Regions from separate parts of the Morganella sp. BCCO 40_0007 genome, predicted to be linked through region 1. Evidence: riboswitches for the same ligand, from Rfam matches in the RefSeq annotation. Region 1 holds a riboswitch; the other holds the start of a gene.

Region 1 (12,346 bases):
CCTGCATCGACTCACCGGCTTCTGCCACCAGTTTACTGCCGGCGTCCACCTGTTCAACACTGGTATTAATCAGATTTTTTATTTCACCGGCCGCCTGTGCACTCCGCTGTGCCAGTGTCCGGACTTCGCCGGATACCACAGCAAAACCGCGCCCGTGTTCACCGGCACGTGCGGCTTCCACCGCCGCGTTCAGCGCAAGAATATTGGTCTGGAATGCGATGGAGTCAATCACGCCGATAATGTCAGTGATTGTCCGTGAAGAGTGTGAAATATCCTGCATGGCATGAATAACCAGATCCACTTTTTCTCCACCGTGACGGGCCGTTTCGGATGCTTCCGCTGCCATCATGTTCGCTTTGGCGGCAATCTCCGCACTGCTTTTCACCGTGGCAGATAACTGCTCCATAGATGCCGCTGTCTGTTGCAGACTGCTGGCCTGGGATTCCGTCCGCTGACTCAGATCCGCATTACCGCTGGTTATCTGCATTGTCCCGGTCACAATACTGTCACTGTTATTACGCACTGTGCCGACGATACCGGCCAGATTCCTCTGCATTGCTTTCAGAGTACTCAGCACACTGCCCTCCGGAACCGGATACGTTTCATCGGACGGCGACAGATCACCGGAAGCGACACGTTCAGCCACTTCTTTCAGTTGTGCGGGTTCGGCACCCAGCGCACGGGTCAGGTTCCGGATAATCATCACCCCGGAAACAATCGCCAGCGTTAATGCCAGCAGTGCGAACACCAGAATAATGTTGCTCTGACGCTCAAAATTCGTATTAAACTGCTGAATAAGCTGATTACCGGTTTCAGTGCCGTGATCTCTGCTGGCACGGAATGACAGGATATAGGCATCCGATGCGGCATATTCCGCATCCATCATTTTCGCAATCGCCTCCTCATGACGGCCCTGCTTATCCAGTTCGAGTACTTCCCGGGTCACGGCGGCATAGTGTTTTTCATCCGCTATCATTTTATCAAGCAGGTCCCATCCCTGCGGATCCATACCGAACTCATTAACCATATCCAGCAGTGTCTGAGTTCTTTCACTCACTTTCCCGTCTTCTTCTTCAAAACGGTTCAGTTCTTCTGTTTTATCTTTCTTATCAGTTGAATTGATCATATCCCGCAGCATGATCGCCCGCTCTTCCGTTGCATGGCGGACTTCATACGCCTGAACCTGAAGTGCATATGTCCCGTTGACGTAATCCGTGAACATCTCCTTGTCTTTGTACAGGTTCATCACCGCCATCCCGGAAACCAGCGCCAGAATGGCGATCAGAACACCGAATGTGACAGATAACCTGACCCGGATCGTCATATTTTTAAGATTCATTTTTTTTCCTGATGCAGAAAGCAATCAATAAGGCCAATAAATAACCAAATATCTTTTCTTATATGCCGTAATAAGGCACGCCGACAGAAAACATCGGCAACTGACCGGAAATTATCAGTTTTAATTTAATTTTTTTTATATTTGGCCGCTGCGGTGTAACTGCTGACTATCAGAGGGGAATGATCGGGAACGCTTCAGGTAAATAAATGATGTTATAAAAAGGTTGTAGTTTCCGGGCAGCTTCTTATACTGAAATCTTTCTTGTCGGAGTGCCCAGCATTTATCCCTGTGATAAATCGGGCTGAGACCGTTAATTCGGGATCCGCGGAACCTGATCGGGTTAGTACCCGCGAAGGGAACAAGAGTAATCTTTCCTTTTTTAACCGCCGTTTTTCAGCCGCCGCCATGCGGATGTTGTGTACAGCCGGTTATCACGCATTACTCCTGACGCACCTCCAGACAAGCAATTTCTCACTTTTTCTTCCGGCGTTGCCGGTTTCACTGTAAGGAATTTGCTATGTCCCGTGAACAACGTATTGATACCACTGATCTCTCCCCGGGCGCGGAAACCGCTACCCCCTCCAAAGCCCGTACCCGCCGTGAGCAGCGCGACGCGGCTGAGGAATATATCAGCACGCTGAAAGGCGTCAATTTCCCGAATTCGTCCCGTATTTATCTCACCGGCTCCCGCCCGGATATTCGTGTGCCGATGCGGGAAATTGCCCTGTCGCCCACACTGATCGGCGGAGACAAGGCCAATCCGCAGTATGAAGAGAATGAACCGGTACCGGTTTATGATACCGCCGGGCCGTATGGCGACCCGCAGGTGAAACTGGATGTCCGCGCCGGTCTTGCCCGCCTGCGTGAACAATGGGTCGCAGAGCGCGGCGATACCGAAGCAGTGATACAGCTGAGTTCTGATTTTACCCGTGACCGGCTGGCCGATAACGGTCTTGACCATCTGCGCTACCCGAACCGCCCGGCACCGCTGAAAGCCAAAACCGGAAAATGCGTGACACAACTGCATTATGCCCGGAAAGGGATTGTTACCCCGGAGATGGAATTTATCGCCATCCGCGAAAATATGGGACGTGAACGTATCCGTGGCGAAGTTCTGCTGCAACAGCATCCGGGACAGCATTTCGGCGCCAATCTGCCGGATAACATCACCCCGGAATTTGTCCGCGATGAAGTCGCCGCCGGACGCGCCATTATTCCGTCCAATATTAACCACCCTGAATCTGAACCGATGATTATCGGCCGTAATTTTCTGGTGAAAGTGAATGCCAATATCGGTAACTCTTCTGTTACCTCCTCCATTGAAGAGGAAGTGGAAAAACTGGTCTGGTCCACCCGCTGGGGGGCCGATACGGTGATGGATCTCTCCACCGGCCGTTATATTCACGAAACCCGCGAATGGATACTGCGTAACAGTCCGGTGCCTATCGGTACCGTGCCGGTCTATCAGGCTCTTGAAAAAGTGAACGGTGTTGCCGAAGACCTGACCTGGGAAATGTTCCGCGATACCCTGCTGGAGCAGGCGGAACAAGGGGTGGATTACTTCACTATTCACGCAGGTGTCCTGCTGCGCTATGTGCCGATGACGGCAAAACGCCTGACCGGCATTGTGTCACGCGGCGGTTCGATTATGGCGAAATGGTGCCTGTCTCATCATCAGGAAAACTTCCTGTATCAGCACTTTCGTGACATCTGTGAAATCTGTGCGGCCTATGATGTGGCGCTGTCTCTCGGTGATGGCCTGCGTCCGGGGTCAATTCAGGATGCCAACGACGAAGCTCAGTTTGCGGAACTGCATACCCTCGGCGAACTGACCAAAATCGCGTGGGAATATGATGTGCAGGTGATGATTGAAGGCCCGGGTCATGTGCCGATGCAGATGATCCGCAAAAACATGACGGAAGAGCTGGATCATTGCCACGAAGCACCGTTCTACACGCTGGGGCCGCTGACTACCGATATCGCGCCGGGTTATGACCACTTCACGTCCGGTATCGGTGCGGCACTGATCGGCTGGTTCGGTTGCGCGATGCTCTGCTATGTCACGCCGAAAGAGCATCTCGGCCTGCCGAATAAAGAAGATGTTAAACAAGGACTTATCACCTATAAAATCGCTGCGCACGCTGCCGATCTTGCCAAGGGACATCCGGGAGCCCAAATCCGCGATAACGCGATGTCAAAAGCACGTTTCGAATTCCGCTGGGAAGATCAGTTCAACCTGGCGCTGGACCCGGAAACCGCCCGGACTTACCACGATGAAACACTGCCGCAGGCATCCGGCAAAGTCGCGCATTTCTGTTCAATGTGCGGGCCGAAATTCTGTTCAATGAAAATCTCACAGGAAGTCCGCGACTACGCCGCCGGGATGGAAGAGATGTCTGACGCCTTCCGTGCCAAAGGCAGCGAGCTGTACCATAGTGCAGAGGAGCGTATCGATGAATCTGCCTGACGCGCCGTTTGCCCGGACGGAACACAAATTAGGGCTGTATCCGGTGGTGGATTCGCTGGTGTGGATTGAGCGGCTGCTGGCATACGGTGTGCGGACGATTCAGTTACGCATCAAAGACAAAACCGATGCACAGGTGGATGAGCAGATCCGCACTGCCGTCGCGCTGGGAAAACAGTATCAGGCGCGGCTGTTTATCAACGATTACTGGCGCCCAGCGATAAAACACGGTGCTTATGGTGTGCATCTCGGCCAGGAAGATCTGGATATTGCCGACCTGCGGGCTATTCAGCAGGCCGGGCTGCGTCTCGGGATTTCCACTCACGATGATACGGAATTGCAGCGCGCCAAAGCGCTGTATCCCTCCTATATCGCACTGGGACATATTTTCCCGACACAAACCAAAATCATGCCTTCTTCCCCGCAGGGATTAGAAAACTTAGCCCGCCAGGTGGCCGCGACACCGGATTTCCCGCTGGTCGCCATCGGCGGTATTTCCCTTGATCGTGCCCCTGCTGTTGCTGCCACCGGGGTCGGCAGCATTGCGGTGGTCAGTGCGATCACCAAAGCCGCTGACTGGCAGACCGCCACCCGGCAACTGATGATACTGACCGGGGAAATCACAGAGCATCAGGAGGTTAACCATGCTGAATGATCATGACTTTATGCGCTACAGCCGCCAGTTGCTGCTGGAGGATATCGGTCCGGAAGGTCAGCTGAAACTCAAACGATCTCATGCGGTGATCACCGGCCTCGGCGGGCTCGGCTCACCTGCGGCGCTGTATCTGGCCGCGGCCGGTGTCGGTGAGCTGACACTGATTGATGATGATGAAGTGCATCTCTCCAATCTTCAGCGTCAGATTTTATATACCGAAGCCGATGTGCCGGACAATAAAGCCCGTACCGCAGCAGCGCGTCTGCGGGCGCTGAATCCCGCACTGACACTCAATGTGATCACCGAACGCCAGACCGGGGAAACGCTGCAACATATTGTACAGACAGCGGATATTGTCCTCGATTGTACCGATAACATGGCGACCCGCCATGCTATCAATGCCGCCTGTGTCACGCAGCAAAAAACCCTGGTCAGCGGCAGTGCGGTCGGATTCAGCGGACAACTTCTGGTGTTGCAGCCACCGTTTGAGCACGGCTGTTACTGTTGTCTGTATCCGGATGATGTCATTCCTGAACGCAACTGCCGCACCGCCGGTGTTCTCGGTCCGGTTGTCGGCGTAATCGGCACTCTCCAGGCGCTGGAAGCGATCAAACTGCTGGCCGGATTACCCTCCCCGCTGAACGGAAAATTACGTCTCTTCGACGGCAGACAGCAAAGCTGGAGCACACTGCAACTCCGGCGGGATACCGGTTGCCCTGTGTGTCAGGAGGCAGCCGCATGCGCATAACGGTTAATGACGAGGTCATGAATTTTGATGCTCCTGTCACCGTCAGTGAACTGCTGGCATCCCTCGGCCGTCCGGCGGCGGGTATGGCTGTCGCGGTCAATCAGACTATTGTTGTCCGCGGCTGCTGGCCGGAACATATTATCCGCGACGGCGATCAGATTTTACTTTTTCAGGCTATCGCAGGAGGTTAATGATGCTGACGATTGCAGATACCACATTTACATCCCATTTATTTACCGGCACCGGGAAATACACCAGCAGCCGGGTGATGCAGGAAGCCATTGCCGCCTCCGGCAGCCAGTTAGTCACCATGGCGATGAAGCGCATCGATCTTTCTCAGGGGCACGATGATATCCTTGCCCCGCTCCGTGAACTCGGTATTAAACTGCTGCCGAATACCTCCGGCGCAAACAATGCCCGGGAAGCGGTTTTTGCCGCGCAACTGGCGCGGGAAGCACTCGGCACCAACTGGATCAAACTGGAGATCCACCCCGATACCCGTTACCTGCTGCCGGACCCGGTTGAAACCCTGGCCGCGGCAGAAATACTGGTAAAAGAGGGATTTGTTGTCCTGCCCTATTGCAGTGCGGACCCGGTGTTATGCCGCCGGTTGCAGGAAGCCGGATGCGCAGCCGTTATGCCGCTGGGGGCACCTATCGGCTCCAATCAGGGATTACAGACCCGCGATATGCTGCGCATTATTATTGAGCAGGCAACAGTTCCGGTAGTGATTGATGCCGGGATTGGTGCGCCCGGACATGCCCTGGAAGCCATCGAACTGGGCGCGGATGCCGTGCTGGTCAACACCGCCATGGCGGTTGCCCGCTCGCCGGTCATCATGGCGAAAGCGTTCCGCCAGGCCGTTGAGGCCGGACTACTGGCACGGGAAGCGGGGCTTGCACCGAAGCAGCAGCAGGCTTCGGCCTCCAGCCCGCTGACCTCATTTCTGGAGGCGTTGTGATGCGTAAAACAACCTTCAGCGATCACTGGCGGCTGCTGGACTGGGATGATCTCACCCTGCAACTCAACAGTAAAACTGCCCGCGATGTCGAACGGGCACTGAGTGCGGACACGCTGACCACGGCGGATTTTATGGCGCTGATCTCCCCTGCCGCCCGCCCGTATCTCGAAGTGATGGCACAGAAAGCACAGACGCTGACCCGTCAGCGTTTCGGTCATGTCGTCGGAATGTATGTCCCGCTTTATCTCTCTAATCTGTGTGCCAATGACTGTACTTACTGCGGTTTCTCCATGAGTAACCACATTAAACGCAAGACCCTGACACCGGAAGAAATTCATACAGAATGTAAAGCGATAAAAGCCCTCGGGTTTGACAGCCTGCTGCTGGTCACCGGCGAACATCAGCGCAAAGTGGGAATGGACTACTTCCGTGAAACATTCCCGCTGATCCGCGATTATTTCAGCACCATGATGATGGAAGTACAGCCGATGGCAACAGAGGAGTACGCCGAACTGCGCACACTGGGGCTGGACGGGGTGATGGTATACCAGGAAACCTACCATGAAAGCACCTATCAGCGGCACCATCTGAAAGGAAAAAAACAGGATTTTCACTGGCGGTTACAGACACCGGATCGTCTCGGTCAGGCCGGGATCAGCAAGATCGGCCTGGGCGCGCTGATCGGTCTGTCCGGACAGTGGCGGACAGATTGCTATATGGTCGCGGAGCATCTGCATTATCTGCGTCAGCGCTACTGGAAAACCCGTTATTCCATCTCTTTCCCGCGTCTGCGCCCGTGCGCAGGTGGTATTGAGCCGGAATCCCTGATGAATGAAACGGAGCTGGTACAGCTTATCTGTGCTTTCCGCCTGTTTGCACCGGATATTGAGCTCTCTCTCTCCACCCGCGAATCACCGTATTTCCGTGATCATATGGTGCCAGTGGCGATAAACCAGGTCAGCGCCGGTTCCCGGACCCAGCCCGGCGGCTATGCCGAAGATGATGATCCGGAACTGGAGCAGTTCAGTCCGCATGATAACCGCTCTCCGCAACAGGTCGCCGATGCCCTGCTGGCCGCCGGTCTTCAGCCGGTCTGGAAGGACTGGGATAAATATCTGGGACGATGATGTAAAAAGGCCGGTGAATACCGGCCTTATTTTTTAGTCTATCCGCTTACAGTAAGTTACCGGCGGCACATCCTGTCCGGCATTTTTCGCCGGAATATAGCGATCCCAGAAATCATTAAACAACCGGAAAATCTCTTTTCGTCTGCTCAGTATTAATGTCATGGTGATCAGCACATAAACCGCACTCAGAATATCCGTCAGCGCCCATAAAATATCAGCCTGAAGGTTGGTAAATAACACAATCGGCGCCAGATAATAAACCCGGTACAGGTTTTTCGCGATTTTATTGGCTTTGGTATCCCCGAAGAAAAAGTTAACCGCTTTCTCACAGGTAAAATACATACCGATGGTCGTCGTACAGGCCAGCAGGGTAATAAATATCGCCATAAACCAGCTGCCTGCATCACCGTATGTCACTTTAAATGCCAGCGTGGTCAGGCGTGATGAAGTAATACCGGCGTAATCCACCCAGACATTGGTGGTCAGAATAGCCAGCGCCGTCACGGTACAGATAATAATGGTCAGGAAAACCTCGCCAAAACCCCAGCTGGACTGGCGGATCGGGTGATCCGTTGTTGCTGCCGCATGTGCCACAATACCGTAGCCGGTTCCGGCATCATTAGAATAAATACCCCGCGCGATCCCGAAACGGATGGCTTCCATCACGGTTGCCCCGGCAAATCCGCCGACACCGGCAGCCGGTGAAAAGGCCGATTTAAAGATCAGGGCAAATGCAGACAGGATCTGATCATAATTCATCACCAGCAGAATCACCGCGACGGTCAGATAGGTGATCGCCAGTTTCGGCACCACACTTTCCATTTTGGAGGAAATACCTTTTAATCCGCCGATGATGACACTGGCAATAAAAATAACCATCACCAGCAATGTCAGATAACTGTCGACATTAAACGCTTCTTCGATAGATGACGTTGCGGATTCACTTTGCACCAGACATGTCCACGGCCCGAGCATAAAACAGCACACCGACAATGCAACCGCACCTTTTTTCCAGCCCAGTGCATGTTCCATCACAAATGAACGGTCACAGACATATTCATCCATCGATTTTTCGTATTTGACGCGGTAACGCTGGCCGAGAATAATTTCACAGGCTTTCGTTGCGATTCCGAAAAAAGCGGAGAACCAAAGCCAGAATATCGCGCCCGGCCCACCCATCGTAATCGCGGTTGCCACCCCGCCGATACTGCCGATACCCACGGTATTCGCCAGCGCGGTACAGGCGGCGGCAAAACTGGACACCGATCCCGTACCCTGAATTTGTTCACCGGCATTTTTTTTCTTAAATAATCCGCCGTAGGTATTTTTAATATTAAAACGAAAATTAAGCTGGTATTTAAAACGGAATTTAATAGTCAGCCAGATACCGAGACTGACTAATAAAACCGGCATCGGATAAGTCCAGATAAAATCTGAAAACTGATTAATAATATTAAGAATCGTGTCCATAATGAGTATCCGGTTTAATTAAACACATCAAGTGCCTGAGTAATATCAGCAATTAAATCTTCGGCAGCTTCGCATCCGGCAGAAATACGGATAAGCCCTTCGTGCATACCAAAATCAATCAGCTGCTGCGGTGTAAATTCAGTACGGAATGCGGTCGCCGGATGCGCCAGAGAGGTACGGAACCCGCCCAGCGTGCCCAGATAGGTAATAAGATTTAAGCGGCGGATAAATTCATCGACCTTTGTCTGGTCATCAGCGACACGGAAACTGAGCATCGGACCGCAGCCCTGCAAAAACAGGGATTTCGCCAAATCATGCTGCGGATGTGAAGCCAGTCCCGGATAATTCACTTGTGCCACGCGCGGGTCGCTGCTGAGCGCCTCCGCAATACGCTGTGCATTTTCCATCTGGCGTGATACCCGCATTTCCATTGTCCGGATACTGCGCAGACAGAGCCAGGCAGTATAAGGATCACTGCATCCCCCCAGCAGGCGGGCTTTCAGCTCAATTTTCTGCATCAGTGCCTGAGAGCAGGTCACCGAACCGGCTGTTAAATCACTGTGCCCGCCGAAAAATTTGGTCAGGCTGTGGATCACGATATCCGCGCCGTGCTGCAATGGTTTGATAACAAACGGCGTTGAAAAAGTATTGTCCACCACCAGCAGGCAATCATTCGCTTTACTGATACAGGCAATAGCATCGATATCGACAACTTTAATCAGCGGGTTACTGATAATTTCGGTATACAGCATCACCGTTTCCGGCCGGACAGCCGCCTGCACCGATTCCGGTGACAGGAAATCGGCATAAGTGACTGTCACACCAAACGGAATCAGAATTAAATCAATCAGCTCAATGGTTTCACCGTAGATAGCCTCATTGACGACAATGTGATCGCCCTGTCTGAGCAGGCTCAGTAATGCCGCCGAAATGGCCGCCATCCCGGACGCCATAACAGCAGATACCTCACCGTCTTCCATCAGTGAAATTGCCGCCGATAAGCTGTCACGGTTAGGGTTTGCGGTACGGTTATACTGATACTCACCATTGCCGCTGCTGACAGCAAAATAGTGCTGTGTATCCTGCATGGCATAGGCGGTGGCCGGAAAAATAGCGGGTGCATCCGGGTGAATATGACCCGGTAAATTCATTTCCCCTGAATACAATAGCTGTGTGCGTTCTTTCATTTTTTATCCTGCTTTTTTTAACAATAAATAACAATGCGCACACCCTAAACCTTATAGCTGGAATAAGGTTAAATCCGTAATTCAGGTTATGAGAAGATAATCACAAAATTATTTCCCCGGGAAATAGTATGTTAATTTTAAATCTGATAATTTAAATAAAAGTAATTATTTTACAGGCAGCAATCATGAAGAAATATTTTACTATCGGGGAAACCGCTGCGTTATTAGGTGTCTCAACGCAGACACTGCGTTTTTATGATAAGAAATCCATTCTCAAACCCGGTTATACGGATAATGAAAACGGATACCGTTATTATACATTTGAACAATTTCATTATATCGACAGAATTAAATATCTTCAGAAAATGAATATGAACCTGAATGATATTAAAACTATTATGGAAAGCGGTGATAAAAATAAATTAACCGAATACTTAATTCAGGAAAAATCCCGTAAATTACAGCAGATGGCAGAATTAAAAAAAACCATTGAAACACTGGACTGGTATCTGGATTACTTTACCTTCACCGATAATAAACCACGTAACGGGGCTTTTTATACTACTGAATTACCGGAACGCTGGTGTCTGTTTGTTCCCTGTTATCCGGCAGATCGCCCGATTTCAAAAATGGAACTGCGGCTGGCTGAAATGAAAGCCAGACCGGAAAATCAGTCACTGGATTATCTGCGGCAGTACGCCTATGTGCTGGATTATCAAAACATTATTGAACAAACCTTCTACCCGTCGAAATACCTGATTTACTTAAAAGAAAAACCGGATTTTGATTCGCCTAACCTGGTGTGTTTACCGGCAGGATTTTACCTTTGCTGTATCTGTCATTATCTCAGTGAAAATATCGATGCAGAAATGGTTAAACGTTATTTCCACGGAAAAGAAAAACCGCGGATGGTCATTGCCAATGAATTTGAAGATAACCTGGTCAGCTATGAATCTGCGCCTTATGAACTGCAATTTTTGATTTCATAATATATTCCGTAAAAAAACGGCCTGATAATCGTGATTATCAGGCCGTGAGTTATTATATAAAAACAATATTATCTGTCGACAACAATATCCTTATTCACCACTTCCGGACCACTGTTGCCAATCATGGTGGCAAATTTCTCAACCGGGTCGGTTCGCAGTGCATAGAGACGTTTCAGGGCATACGGATTATCACCGAGGCGGACTTTTCCCTGAATAGTCGTAACGGCCATCGTCATACCGGCCTGCTGTGCGGCATCCATAGCATCCTGATTATATGCCCCGAAAGGATATGCCAGATAGTGCTGCTGCGGATTCAGTTTCGCCAGCACGCGCTGTGAACGCTGGTAATCCAGCAGGAGCGTATGTTCTTTGCGGCTGAAAATAATCGGGTTTTTGCGGTTATCGAGACGATGTAAGAAATGAGTATGTGACTGAATATCAAATACATCCCGTGACTGCATCAGTTCCGGCCAGCACATAAACTGCAATCCGTCCGGTGCCCATTTCTGTGGCTTCGATTTCACCCGCGAGGAAATCACAAACAGTGTGGCCTTCTGGTCATTCTGTTTCAGGATCGGATAAGCATAGCGGTACACCGATTTCAGACCATCATCGAACGTCAGCGCGACCACTTTCCCCGGCAGGTTATTTTCTTTCGCCAGATAACCGGCCACATCATCAAGAGAAATTGTCCGGTAACCGGCCTGCTTCAGATAGTCCATCTGCGCCTTAAACGCTTCCACTGATGTTGTGGTTGAAGTATGGCGGAAGTTTCTGTTTTCACTGTCTTTCAGGATATGGTGATACGTCAGGATCGGGATACCTTTATCCAGTTCCACATCCGGTAAACGGATATAGGCCAGCCTGTCCGCCAGACGGATCGTCAGCCAGACAACTTTTTCACCTTCCCGGTTTTCTCTGACCATTTTAGCCAGTACCGGATAACGCAGATCACCAAACAGGGTGGCAACCGGGGATACCGAATCATCCGGTGTGCCGAAAACAGGGGTGTTACTGATAGTGATCAGATAGTCATAGATCGGATTATTCAGCTCATTCAGCGTATCCAGCGGCGGCACGACTTTAGGTTTTTTATCTGACAGATACTCACTGCCGATAAAACCGCGGTCATTACCAAATTGTAACTCGCGGAATTCCCCTTTCATCGGGTAAATATAAAAACCGTGTGACGGATTCAGTTCGGCAACGCCCTGCATCGTACCGGCAACCGGTGCAAAAATGACCTGTGGCTCTTTTACCTGGATCAGTACCGGCGGTTCATCTTTCAGTAACCATTCCTGTGAATCTGACGGGATTTCCGCGGCCCGGCTGATACCGGTGACGGAGAATAAAACCATAATAATAAACAATGCGTTGCGCATAATATGCCCATTTACTTACGGTAC
Region 2 (12,346 bases), on a different contig from region 1:
GGTTATCCGTTTCCGTTCTCTGCTGAAAAAATAACGCGTTTACCACTTCCGCAAAGGCAGAACCTGAAAATATGCGATACAACAGGAAAAAATATCTGCATGGCACTGCAAATACACATCCGTTCTTCCTGTTATGCGGAAAAAAATCATCTTCCTGAAAAAAAGTCTGGCGTGAAAAAAACGAAGACGCTAAAAAGAGCAGATATCACCGCTCTTTAACAATCCGGATATTACCCAATATAAAAACCGATCACCGGCACTGTATTTAAAACAGCTCATTCTCAGTGCCGGTGATTCGGGAATTATTATTAATTTCGAAACCATTTAATATAAATAATAAATTATTAGAAAATAAAATTAATATACATATGCCATTAATTAAATTAACAAAAAGAATAAAATCTATTTTGACAAAATCAAAGAAACATTATTTTATATGAAATGAATAAAAACAATGCTATAATATTAAGATCATATACTGCGTCAACAGGAAAACAAAAGTGGAACAATATTTAGACATTGCAAAGCGGATTCTGGAGGAAGGGAAATGGATTGAAAATAAGCGGACAGGTAAAAGATGTCTGACAATTATTAATGCCGATTTCACTTACCACGTTGACAAGAATGAGTTCCCGCTGGTAACCACCCGCAAAGCATTCTGGAAAGCCGCTATTGCGGAAATGCTGGGTTACTTACGCGGATATGACAATGCCTCACAGTTCAGAGACATCGGGTGTAATACCTGGAATGCCAACGCAAATGAAAACGCCGACTGGCTGGCAAACCCGAACCGTAAAGGTGAGGATGATATGGGCCGTGTTTATGGTGTTCAGGGACGTCAGCTGAAAATATCCCCGACAGACACACAGTATGATTTATTATTATCATTAAGTGATGCCGGAGATAAAGAAGGTGTTAATAACCTGATTAATGAACTGAGAAAAAATACCTTCGATCAACTCCGTAAAGTATATAATAATTTAAAAAAAGGAATTGATGACCGCGGTGAAATTATCTCCTTCTGGAATCCGGGTGAATTTGATCAGGGTTGTCTGAGACCATGTATGTTTATGCATCACTTCTCAGTTCTTGACGGAACATTATATTTAAACAGTTATCAGAGAAGTTGTGATTATGCACTGGGTTATGTTTTCAATGCACCGCAATGTTATTTCCTGCTTGCGATTATGGCTCAGATAACCGGACTGAAATGCGGTAAGGTTTATCACAAAGTGGTTAATCTGCATTTATATGAAGATCAATTAGAATTAATGCGTGATGTACAAATTGCACGTAAACCATTTGCATCACCGAAACTTCATATTAATCCTGAGATTAAAACACTGGATGATCTGATGACATGGGTTACCACCGATGACTTTACGGTGACAGATTACCAGCACCACGATCCGATTAAATATCCGTTCTCTGTCTGAGAAACCATTAAACAGCTGCGCATAAAAAAACTGCATCAGTTACGATGCAGTTTTTTGTTACTCACTAAATACTAAAATCGGTTCTATTCCGGTGTATTCTGTTTTCCGGTATCAGTCTGCTTCTTATGCCCCGGACATTTATATGCCCATACCATCATCAGCACCCCCACAATAATCATCGGTACAGACAGAATCTGTCCCATACTGATCCCGCTGAATAAACCAAGCTGGGCATCCGGCTGGCGGAAGAATTCCACAATAATACGGAACAGACCGTAACCGATCAGGAACAGTCCGGACACGCTGCCCATCGGCCGGGATTTACGGACAAACACATTCAGAATGATAAAGAGGACAATCCCCTCAAGCAGCATTTCATACAGTTGCGACGGGTGTCTCGGCAACACACCATACTGCTCGAGTACCGGCATCAGAGAAGGGTCAGCCGCAGCCAGTTTCACATCTTCGCTGTAAGAGGTCGGGAACAGAATGGCCCATGGCGTATCGAGTGTTACACGCCCCCACAATTCGCCGTTAATAAAGTTACCGATACGCCCCATACCAAGGCCAAACGGAATAAGTGGTGCCACAAAGTCAGCTACCTGTAAGAAATGGCGCTTCGTGCGGCGGGCAAACCACCACATTGCGATAATAACGCCCATCAGACCGCCGTGGAATGACATACCGCCGTCCCAGACTTTCAGCAGATACAGCGGGTTTTCCGCAAACAGCGGGAAGTTATAAAACAGAACATAACCGATACGGCCGCCCAGGAAAACCCCGACAAATCCGGCATATAACAGTGTTTCAACTTCACTGCGTTTCCAGCCGCTGCCCGGTTTATCTGCCCGCCGGTTGGCCAGCCACATGGCAAACACAAACCCGACAAGATACATCAGCCCGTACCAGCGTAACGCCACCGGCCCCACAGAAAAAATAACAGGATCAAAATCCGGAAATGCCAGATAAGTGTTACTCATCGTACCTCACACTGTGTGTTGTATCCGGCCGCAGGCGCTGCTCTGCCCGCCGCAGACCGGGATATATGACTGTAAGGACGAAACCGACTCATTACGCAGGATGTGCGGTTAAGCACTGCCGCGGATAAGCTGTTCCAGTCCCTTGCTCTCAATAAACAGTTCCGCTTTTTCACGGATCTCAGCCGCTGTCTGTGCATCCAGCAATGATGCCATCAGCGGCTCCAGCGCTGCGGCATCCAGATGCCGCAACAGATACTTAATACGCGGGATACTCCGCCCGTTCATACTCAGCCGGCGATATCCTAAACCAATAAGGATCATTGCACCTAACGGATTTGCTGCCATTTCCCCGCAGACAGAGACCGGAATTCCCAGCCGTGTGGTTTCTGTCCGGACAAAATGCAGCATACGCAATACCGCCGGATGGAGCGAGTCATAGAGTGGCGCAACATGCGTATTATTCCGGTCAACCGCCAGCAGATACTGCGTTAAATCATTCGTGCCGACAGAAATAAAATCAATATACTGTTTCAGTTCCGGCAGCATGAATAACAATGACGGTACTTCCAGCATCACACCCACCGGCGGACGTTTCACCGTTTCCCCGGTCAGTGCCGAGACTTCCTCACAGGCGCGGTCAAGCAGGCGGATAGCCTCTTCAACCTCAGCGAGCCCGGAAATCATCGGGAATAATATCTTCAGATTATTCAGCCCGATATTAGCCCGCAGCATAGCACGCAGCTGGATAAGAAAAATCTCCGGCTGATCCAGCATCACACGGATACCGCGCCAGCCCAGACACGGGTTTTCCTCACTGATAGGCATGTACGGCAGTTGTTTATCCGCACCGATATCCAGTGTCCGCAATACAACCGGCTTCCCGGCAAAGAGTTGCAGCATATCCTGATAACGGATTTTCTGCTCTTCTTCTGACGGAAAACCATTATGCACCAGAAACGGTATTTCCGTGCGGTACAGGCCAATACCGTCAATACTTTTGACGATTTTCTGCTCATATTTCAGACTGAGCCCGGCATTCAGCTGAACAGAGATCCGTTCACCGCTTTTCAGTGCGGCGGAACGGCTGAGTTCATCCTCAGCCAGTTGGCTGATAACCTGCTCCTGTTCAATAATCTGACGGAATTCCTGGGCTATCAGCGGCTCCGGTTCGATATACACCACGCCCCGGTAACCATCGAGGATCAACAGGCGGTTGTGCAGCAGTTCCGGCTGAATATCCGCACCCATGATAACCGGAATTCCCATTGCCCTGACCAGAATAGCGGAATGAGAATGTGTTGCCCCGTCACGCACCACCACACCGGCAAGCTGTTCCTGCGGCAGTTCCGCCAGCAGGCTGGCACTCAGTTCATCGGCCACCAGCACAAAACGTTCCGGCCACTGGTTGCTGCCGGTAAAATTATCATCCAGATGGAACAACAGCCGCTGACCGAGCGCACGCAAATCCGCGGCCCGCTCCCGCATATAGCTGTCCTGGAGCCCGGCAAACCGGGCCGCAAATTGTTCAATGACCGTTTTAACGGCCCATTCCGCCACAAAGCCCTGCTCCACCATACTGTACAACCCCTTTTTCAGTTGCAGGTCGTTCAGCAGATGGGAGTAGAGATCGAAAATAGCTGCACTCTCTTTTTGTGATGCGGCATTAAAACGCTTGCTGATACGACGGCACTCCGCCGTGGCATCCTCCAGCGCTTTATTCAGGCGGGCACGTTCCTGTACGCGATCCAGCGCCGATGCCTCCGAAACATGTTCCAGCACAGGCTGCGAGCGATCTTCCCAGCCATAGGCCATCACAATCCCGGAGGAAACCGGGATTGCCTGTATCCGTGTCTGACGGAACTGCCCGAACAGTCCTTTGGTCTGAGCCTGCGCCAGCAGCACCGCCAGCTGCATCGCCAGGGTGACAATAAAGGATTCTTCCGTTTCACTGAACAGGCGCTTTTCTCTCTGCTGAACCACCAGCACGCCCAGTAACTGACGGCGGTAAACCACCGGCACACCGAGAAACGCGCGCAGATTGTCTTCTTTTACCTGAGGGAGATATTTAAAACCGGGGTGTTCGCGGACATCCGCAATATTGATAAGCTCGGCGCGGCGGCCGACATGACCGACGACGCCTTCGCCGAAAGCAAGACTGACAGCACGGCCGCGGGGCTTTTTCAGCCCCTGCGTTGCCATCAGATAAAAACATTGATGCTGGTTATCTGCCAGGTAGATAGAACAGACATCTGTTCCCATCGCCTGACAGGTTTCTTTAACCAGAAGCTCCAGCGCTTCCGCGAGATCAGCGGCGGCAGCCACTTTTTCAATCACTTCACGTAAACGCGTCAGCATCCGTTCCCCCTAATTCTGGCGCCGGCGACGATAGGGAAACGGTGCCCGGACAGCCGTCGCTTCGCTGTTGGCAGGCATCACAACGGAAGAAAACTCTTTCATCACGCGGCGGTACACATCGCGTTTGAAAGAGACCACCTGACGAACAGGATACCAGTAGGTGACCCAGCGCCAGCCGTCAAATTCCGGCGACTTACTGCGGGTCACATTGACCTCTTTGTCCTCGCAGAGCAGCTGCAGTAAAAACCAGCGCTGCTTCTGGCCGATACAAACCGGTTTGGTATCCCAACGCACCAAACGTTTGGGTAATTTGTAGCGCAGCCAGTTGCGGGTTACCGCCAGGATACGCACATCTTTACGCGTTAAACCAACTTCCTCATACAACTCACGGTACATGGCCTGTTCCGGTGACTCGCCGGGATTAATACCTCCCTGAGGAAACTGCCACGAGTGCTGTCCGTAGCGGCGGGCCCATAAAACCTGGCCTTCCTTATTACAAATTACAATCCCGACATTCGGGCGGTAGCCATCATCATCAATCACTCGACTACCTCAGAAAAAAACTGAAAGATAGCCAATTGTTTCACACTCCCATCATGGGGTAAACCTCTGCACTCAAAATCCTTCAGCCCGCCGCATTTCCGGCTCTGACGGATGAAAAGCAACATACGGTATTAACGGTTGCGGGCGGTGGCAAATTCCCGGGAAAAACACTACACTATTCCTCTCTCAACGGGGTGCAGCAACGGCTTTCCGGCCGGTGTTGCTGAGATAACACCCGAGGAACCTGATCCGGTTAATACCGGCGTAGGGATTTGAGCCGCCACTGCTGACAGCACAGTCTGTTACCATCACGCTGCACTCAGATCCTTTGCCAATCCTTCTCTTACAGGAGCGCAAAGTGTTACATAAACTGACCAGACACATTATTGCAGGCGGTCTTGCCGCACTGTTCTCTTTCCAGGCGGCGGCAGATAACAGCAAGCCGGTTCTGACTATCTATACCTATGACTCATTTGTGGCTGAATGGGGACCGGGGCCGGAAATTAAGAAAAACTTTGAGGCACAATGCAACTGCGAACTGAAACTCGTGGGTCTGAGTGACGGCGTGACACTGCTGAACCGTCTGCGGATGGAAGGTAAAAAATCACAGGCAGATATCATCTTAGGGCTGGATAACAACCTGATGCAGGCCGCACTGGATACCGGTCTGTTTAAAGAAAGCAATGTCGATCAGTCAAAACTGGTGCTGCCGGTCAAATGGGAAAGCGAAACCTTTATTCCTTATGACTACGGCTGGTTTGCTTTTATCTACAACAAAGACACGCTGCCTAACCCGCCGAAAAGCATGAAAGAGCTGCTTAACAGCGATCAGAAGCTGACCATTATTTATCAGGACCCGCGCACCAGCACACCGGGGCTGGGATTACTGCTGTGGATGGAAAAACTCTACGGGGATGATGTGGCAGCGCAGTGGGCTAAAATGGCGAAAAAAACCCTGACCGTCACCAAAGGCTGGAGTGAATCTTACGGTCTGTTCCTGAAAGGGGAAGCGGATCTGGTGCTGAGCTACACCTCATCGCCGGGTTATCACATGCTGGCTGATAACAAAGATAACTATGCTGCCGCACTGTTTGAGGAAGGGCATTACCTTCAGGTGGAAATGGCCGGTGTACTGGCCTCCTCAAAACACCCGGCACTGGCGGAGCAGTTTATGCAGTTTATGCTGACCCCGGATTTCCAGAAAACCCTGCCGGCCACCAACTGGATGTATCCTGTGATTGATATGCCGCTGCCGCCGGTTTACGACAAAATGCCGAAACCGGCCAAAACGCTGGAATTTGACGCCAAAGAAGTGGCGAAAGAGCGCAATCAGTGGATACGGATATGGCAAAACGCAGTCAGTCGCTGATTGGCGCATATCTGATACCGGGCGCACTGGCGTCCGGTCTCCTGCTGGTTGTTGCTGTCAGTGCCTTCGGGGCGCTGTGGTTTAATACACCGGATACAGACTGGCAGCAGATTTGGGATGACAGCTATCTGTGGCATGTTGTCCGCTTTACCTTTTGGCAGGCTTTTTTATCCGCTCTGTTTTCTGTTATTCCGGCTGTTTTTCTGGCCCGGGCACTCTGGCGCCGCCGTTTTCCGGGGCGGGGCGTTTTTCTGCGGCTGTGTGCGATGACACTGGTGCTGCCCGTACTGGTGGCTGTATTCGGTATTTTATCGGTTTACGGACGTAACGGCTGGCTGGCACATATTTCCGGTTTTCTGGATCTGGATTATTCCTTCTCCCCGTACGGGTTACAAGGCATTCTGCTGGCGCATATCTTCTTTAATATGCCGCTTGCCACCCGGATGCTGTATCAGCAGCTCGATAATATAGCCACGGAGCAGAGACAGCTCGCCGCTCAGCTCAATATGAATGAATGGCAGCATTTCCGGATTGTGGAATGGCCTTATCTGCGGCGTCAGTTACTACCGACCGCCGCGCTGATTTTTATGCTCTGTTTTGCCAGTTTTGCCACGGTGCTCGCACTCGGCGGCGGTCCCGCAGCAACGACCATTGAACTGGCCATTTATCAGGCACTGAATTATGACTTTGATATCGGACGTGCTGCGCTGCTGGCACTGATCCAGCTGGTGTGCTGTATCGGGCTGGTGCTCGTCAGCCAGCGTTTGTCCGGCCATTTTTCTGTCGGCTTTACCCAATCGCTGCAATGGCGCAATCCGCAGGATACACCGCTGCGTAAATTATCTGACGGCCTGATTATCCTCTGTGCCCTGCTGTTTCTGCTGCCGCCGTTTTTTGCCATCATTGCTGATGGTCTGAATCCGGGATTATTGCCGGTATTGCAGCAACCGGCACTGTGGCGGGCATTTTTCACCTCACTCGGTATTGCGCTGGCCTCGGGATTTATCTGTGTGCTGCTCACCATGATGCTGCTGTGGAGCAGCCGTGAATTACGGCTGCGGCAGGCAGTCAGAGCCGGACAGGCTATGGAACTCTCCGGGCTGGTGATCCTCGCGATGCCGGGAATTGTGCTGGCCACCGGCTTTTTCCTGCTGCTCAACAGTACAACCGGCACCACAGATTTGGGGGCTCTCCCTTACGGGCTGGTTATTCTGACCAATGCACTGATGGCTGTTCCTTATGCACTGAAAGTACTGGATAACCCGATGCGCGACCTGGCTGAGCGCTATAATCCGCTTTGTCTCTCTCTGAATATCGCCGGATTTAACCGGCTGAAACTGATTGAACTGCGGGCGCTGCGTAACCCGCTGGCACAAGCTGTTGCCTTTGCCAGCGTGCTGTCTGTCGGGGATTTTGGTGTGATAGCCCTGTTCGGTAATGAAGATTTCCGCACACTGCCGTTCTATCTTTATCAGCAGATCGGCGCTTACCGCAATGCGGATGCCGCAGTCACCGCACTGATACTGTTTTTACTCTGTTTCGGGCTGTTTACCATTCTGGAACGTCTGCCGGGGAAACGCCCATGATTTATTTTGATCATATTCATTACCGCTATCAGCAACAGACAATGAATTTTGATTTCTCAGTTACTGCCGGAGAGAAAATTGCCATCCTAGGCCCGAGCGGGGCAGGTAAAAGTACACTGCTGTCACTGATTGCCGGCTTTCAGTTTGCCGAAAGCGGCACTATCCGGCTCAATGGCGAAGATCACACCCGGACACCGCCCGCCAGGCGTCCGGTATCTATGCTGTTTCAGGAAAATAATCTGTTTGCTCACCTGACCGCAGAGCAGAATATCGCTCTCGGTTTTCATCCCGGAATGAAACTGAATGCGGCGCAGAAAGTACAGCTGGAACACATCGCTGAACAGGTTTCACTGACACCACTGCTCCGGCGTCTGCCGTCACAGCTTTCCGGCGGCCAGCGTCAGCGGGTGGCGCTGGCACGGTGCCTGGTGCGCTCCCAACCGGTTTTACTGCTGGATGAGCCCTTTTCCGCACTGGATCCGGCTCTGCGCAATGAAATGCTGGCACTGCTGGAAACCATCTGTGAAGAACGGCAACTGACGCTGATGATGGTATCCCACAATACCGATGACGCAGCCAGAATTGCCCCCCGTGCAATGGTCGTGGATAACGGTACCATTGCGTTTGACGGCAGTACCGCCGCACTGGTCAGCGGTAACGTTCCGCAGGCACAAATCCTCGGTATCCGCCCGCAAATCGCACCTTAAATACTGTATATATCCACACCACTCTGCTATAGTTATTTTTTTCAGCGGAACGGACAACAATGATGGCAGGGCACAACAGTTTCCCCTCCCGTCAGGTGGCAGCACCGGCGGAAGCCGGTTTTATTCTGACCCGTCACTGGTCTGATACCCCGCGCGGAATTGCGGTCAGTTACTGGCTGGCGACGGATAACGGGCCGCGGCATGTCTCTGTTCCGCTGCAACAGGCTGTCGGGTTTGTCCCGCACCGGGAACTGGCGGAAAGCCGCCCGCTGATTAATAACATCCCCGGCGCCACACTGGCAGCGCGTCCGCTGCGCGATTTTCATCAGGATGATGTCAGCGCCGTTTACTGTCGTCAGTACCGCCAGTTACAACAGCTGGAAAAACAACTCGGCGAACAGCATCTCCGCCTTTATGAAGCGGATATCCGCCCCTGTGAACGCTACCTGATGGAGCGCTTTATCACCGCTGCTGTCTGGGTACAGCCGCAGGCGGATGGCCATGTTCTGATGAAGCCGCATCCGGATTACCGCCCGCCGCTGAAAATCGTGTCTCTGGATATTGAAACCACTGAATTCGGTGATCTTTACTCGATCGGGCTCTCCGGTTGCGGAGCCGACACGGTTTTTATGCTCGGCCCGGAAAACGGCACACCACTGACCAATCCGGATTTCACGCTGGAATATGTCCCGCGCCGCCCGGATCTGCTTCACCGCCTGAATCAGTGGCTGGCAGAGCATGATCCGGACATGATAATCGGCTGGAGCCTGATCCAGTTTGATCTGCGCATTTTGCAGCGCCATGCAGAGAAGTATCAGATCCCGCTGATTTTCGGCCGTAACAACGCTCCGCTCTCCTGGCGGGAGCATGGTTTCAAACCCGGACAATTTTTTGCCGGAGCGCCCGGCCGGCTGATTATTGACGGCATCGATGCGCTGAAAGCAGCCACCTGGCAGTTTCCGTCCTTCAGCCTGGAAGCGGTATCTCAGGCGCTGCTCGGTGAGGGCAAAGACAGTGATTCCCCGTATGACCGCATGGATGAGATCAACCGCCGTTTCCGCGAAGATAAACCGGCACTGGCGCGCTATAACTTACAGGACTGCCGTCTGGTCACCAGGATTTTTGAGCACACCCATCTGACAGAATTCCTGCTGGCACGGGCAGCGGTAACCGGCCTGGCACCGGATCGCATGGGAGGATCTGTCGCGGCCTTCACTCATCTTTATCTGCCGCCGATGCACCGTAAAGGCTATGTCGCACCTGATCCCGGCGAAAAACCCGGAGAACCGATTCCGGGCGGTTTTGTGATGGATTCAGCCCCGGGATTATATGACTCCGTGGTGGTACTGGATTTCAAAAGCCTGTATCCCTCCATTATCCGTACCTTTCTGATTGATCCGGTTGGTATGATCGAAGGTCTTTCCGCGCCGGAACAGGCGGTTCCGGGGTTTAAAGGCGCGTATTTTTCGCGGGAAATAAATTGTCTGCCGGATATCGTCAACCGCATCTGGCATGAGCGGGATATGGCGAAACTGGCCGGGGACAAACCGCTGTCACAGGCACTGAAAATCATTATGAATGCCTTTTGCGGTGTACTGGGGGCTGCAGGATGCCGTTTTTATGATCCGCGCCTGACGTCCTCCGTCACCATGCGCGGGCACGATATCATGCGCAAAACCCGCACCATTATTGAATCCCTGGGTTATCAGGTCATTTACGGCGATACGGATTCCACCTTTGTCTGGCTGAAAAGCGCTCACACTGAAGCGGATGCGCAACGTATCGGGCGCTGGCTGGTAGAAGAGATCAACCAATGGTGGCAGACGCATTTACAGGATGAATACGGGCTGGCCTCAGCTCTGGAAATCGAGTACGAAACCCATTACCGCCGTTTTCTGATGCCGACGATCCGCGGAACAGACCTCGGCAGCAAAAAACGGTATGCAGGGCTTTCCGGGGATAAAATAGTTTTTCGCGGGCTGGAAACGGTCCGCAGTGACTGGACACCACTGGCACAGCATTTCCAGCAAACCCTGTACCGGCTGATTTTCGATAAAATGCCGTATCAGCAATTTATCCGCGATTATGTCCGTGACACACTCGCCGGGCGTTATGACGACCGGCTGGTTTACCGCAAACGCCTGCGCCGCCCGCTGGCGGATTATCAGCGTAATGTGCCGCCTCATGTCAAAGCAGCCAGGATGGCGGACGAGTATAATGTCCGCATGAACCGTCCTCCGCAGTATCAGCGCGGGGCCGGGATAAGCTATATCATTACCCGCGCCGGACCGCAGCCGCTGGAGATTCTGACAGCACCACCGGACTATGAGCATTACATTAATAAACAGCTGATGCCGATTGCCGATGCCATTCTGCCCTTCCTGGAGGATGACTTCACCACATTGCTGACCGGGCAATTATTGATGCCGTTTTAATTTTGCCATTTTACAGGTGACGATGCGGATCTTATGGATTAACATAGCGCCCCTTTACTGCTTTTAACACCGGAGCAGGATGATGCAGCTGACGCTGCTGTTCTGGCTGGCGGTGTTTTTTTTCCGGTGAATGCAACGCCGTTTTTGTATCACCGGTAATGATATCCACAGCATTTGTCTAATTAGCCCTGAATAACAGAATCGAGCCAAAAATATGCCGTTTACTCTTGGTCAACGCTGGATAAGCGATACTGAAAGCGAGCTGGGATTAGGTACAGTTGTATCTGTCGACGCCCGGATGATCACCCTTCTTTTCCCTGCTACCGGTGAAAACCGTCTCTATGCCGCAGCCGATGCTCCTATCACCCGCGTGATGTTTAACGAAGGAGATACCGTCACCAGTCACGAAGGCTGGCAGCTCAGTGTGACCGCCGTTGAAGAGAGCGACGGATTATTAACCTATACCGGACAACGTACTGATACCGGTGAAGATAATGTCCGCCTGCGCGAAGTGTTTCTCGACAGTAAACTGACTTTCAATAAACCTCAGGATCGTCTGTTTGCCGGTCAGATTGACCGCATGGATCGTTTTGCGCTGCGCTATCGTGCCCGCAAATTTCTGAGCGAAGAATACCGCCGTGCCACCAGCGGCCTGCGCGGCATCCGCGCCAGCCTGATCCCGCATCAGCTGTTTATTGCCAATGAAGTCGGCAAACGCCACGCGCCGCGTGTTCTGCTGGCGGACGAAGTCGGTCTGGGTAAAACCATTGAAGCCGGGATGATTATCCATCAGCAGTTAATGGCCGGACGTGCCGAGCGTGTCCTGGTTGTCGTACCGGAAAGCCTCCAGTACCAGTGGCTGGTGGAAATGCTGCGCCGCTTCAATCTGCGTTTTTCGCTGTTCGATGACAGCCGTTATACCGAAGCGCAGCATG

The links. A riboswitch is a leader RNA that binds a small molecule or an ion and turns the genes downstream of it on or off. The one in region 1 is predicted to bind thiamine pyrophosphate.
Region 2: linked by a shared signal. The riboswitch ahead of thiB (thiamine ABC transporter substrate binding subunit) and the one ahead of thiC (phosphomethylpyrimidine synthase ThiC) in region 1 are both predicted to bind thiamine pyrophosphate.

Annotation. Positions count from the first base shown of each region.
Region 1 covers NZ_JAVBIN010000019.1:12,586-24,931, reverse strand. The annotation lists gene R5268_RS18545 (methyl-accepting chemotaxis protein) at 1-1,339, opposite strand, end outside; TPP riboswitch at 1,595-1,714, shown strand; gene thiC (phosphomethylpyrimidine synthase ThiC) at 1,857-3,806, shown strand; gene thiE (thiamine phosphate synthase) at 3,793-4,458, shown strand; gene R5268_RS18530 (HesA/MoeB/ThiF family protein) at 4,448-5,206, shown strand; gene thiS (sulfur carrier protein ThiS) at 5,197-5,397, shown strand; gene R5268_RS18520 (thiazole synthase) at 5,400-6,167, shown strand; gene thiH (2-iminoacetate synthase ThiH) at 6,167-7,294, shown strand; gene R5268_RS18510 (alanine/glycine:cation symporter family protein) at 7,328-8,764, opposite strand; gene R5268_RS18505 (aminotransferase class I/II-fold pyridoxal phosphate-dependent enzyme) at 8,779-9,951, opposite strand; gene R5268_RS18500 (MerR family transcriptional regulator) at 10,137-10,940, shown strand; gene R5268_RS18495 (polysaccharide deacetylase family protein) at 11,009-12,322, opposite strand.
Region 2 covers NZ_JAVBIN010000009.1:139,551-151,896, reverse strand. The annotation lists gene thyA (thymidylate synthase) at 501-1,436, shown strand; gene lgt (prolipoprotein diacylglyceryl transferase) at 1,520-2,416, opposite strand; gene ptsP (phosphoenolpyruvate--protein phosphotransferase) at 2,525-4,771, opposite strand; gene rppH (RNA pyrophosphohydrolase) at 4,781-5,314, opposite strand; TPP riboswitch at 5,495-5,603, shown strand; gene thiB (thiamine ABC transporter substrate binding subunit) at 5,685-6,683, shown strand; gene thiP (thiamine/thiamine pyrophosphate ABC transporter permease ThiP) at 6,659-8,269, shown strand; gene thiQ (thiamine ABC transporter ATP-binding protein ThiQ) at 8,266-8,976, shown strand; gene R5268_RS12470 (DNA polymerase II) at 9,036-11,411, shown strand; gene rapA (RNA polymerase-associated protein RapA) at 11,626-12,346, shown strand, end outside.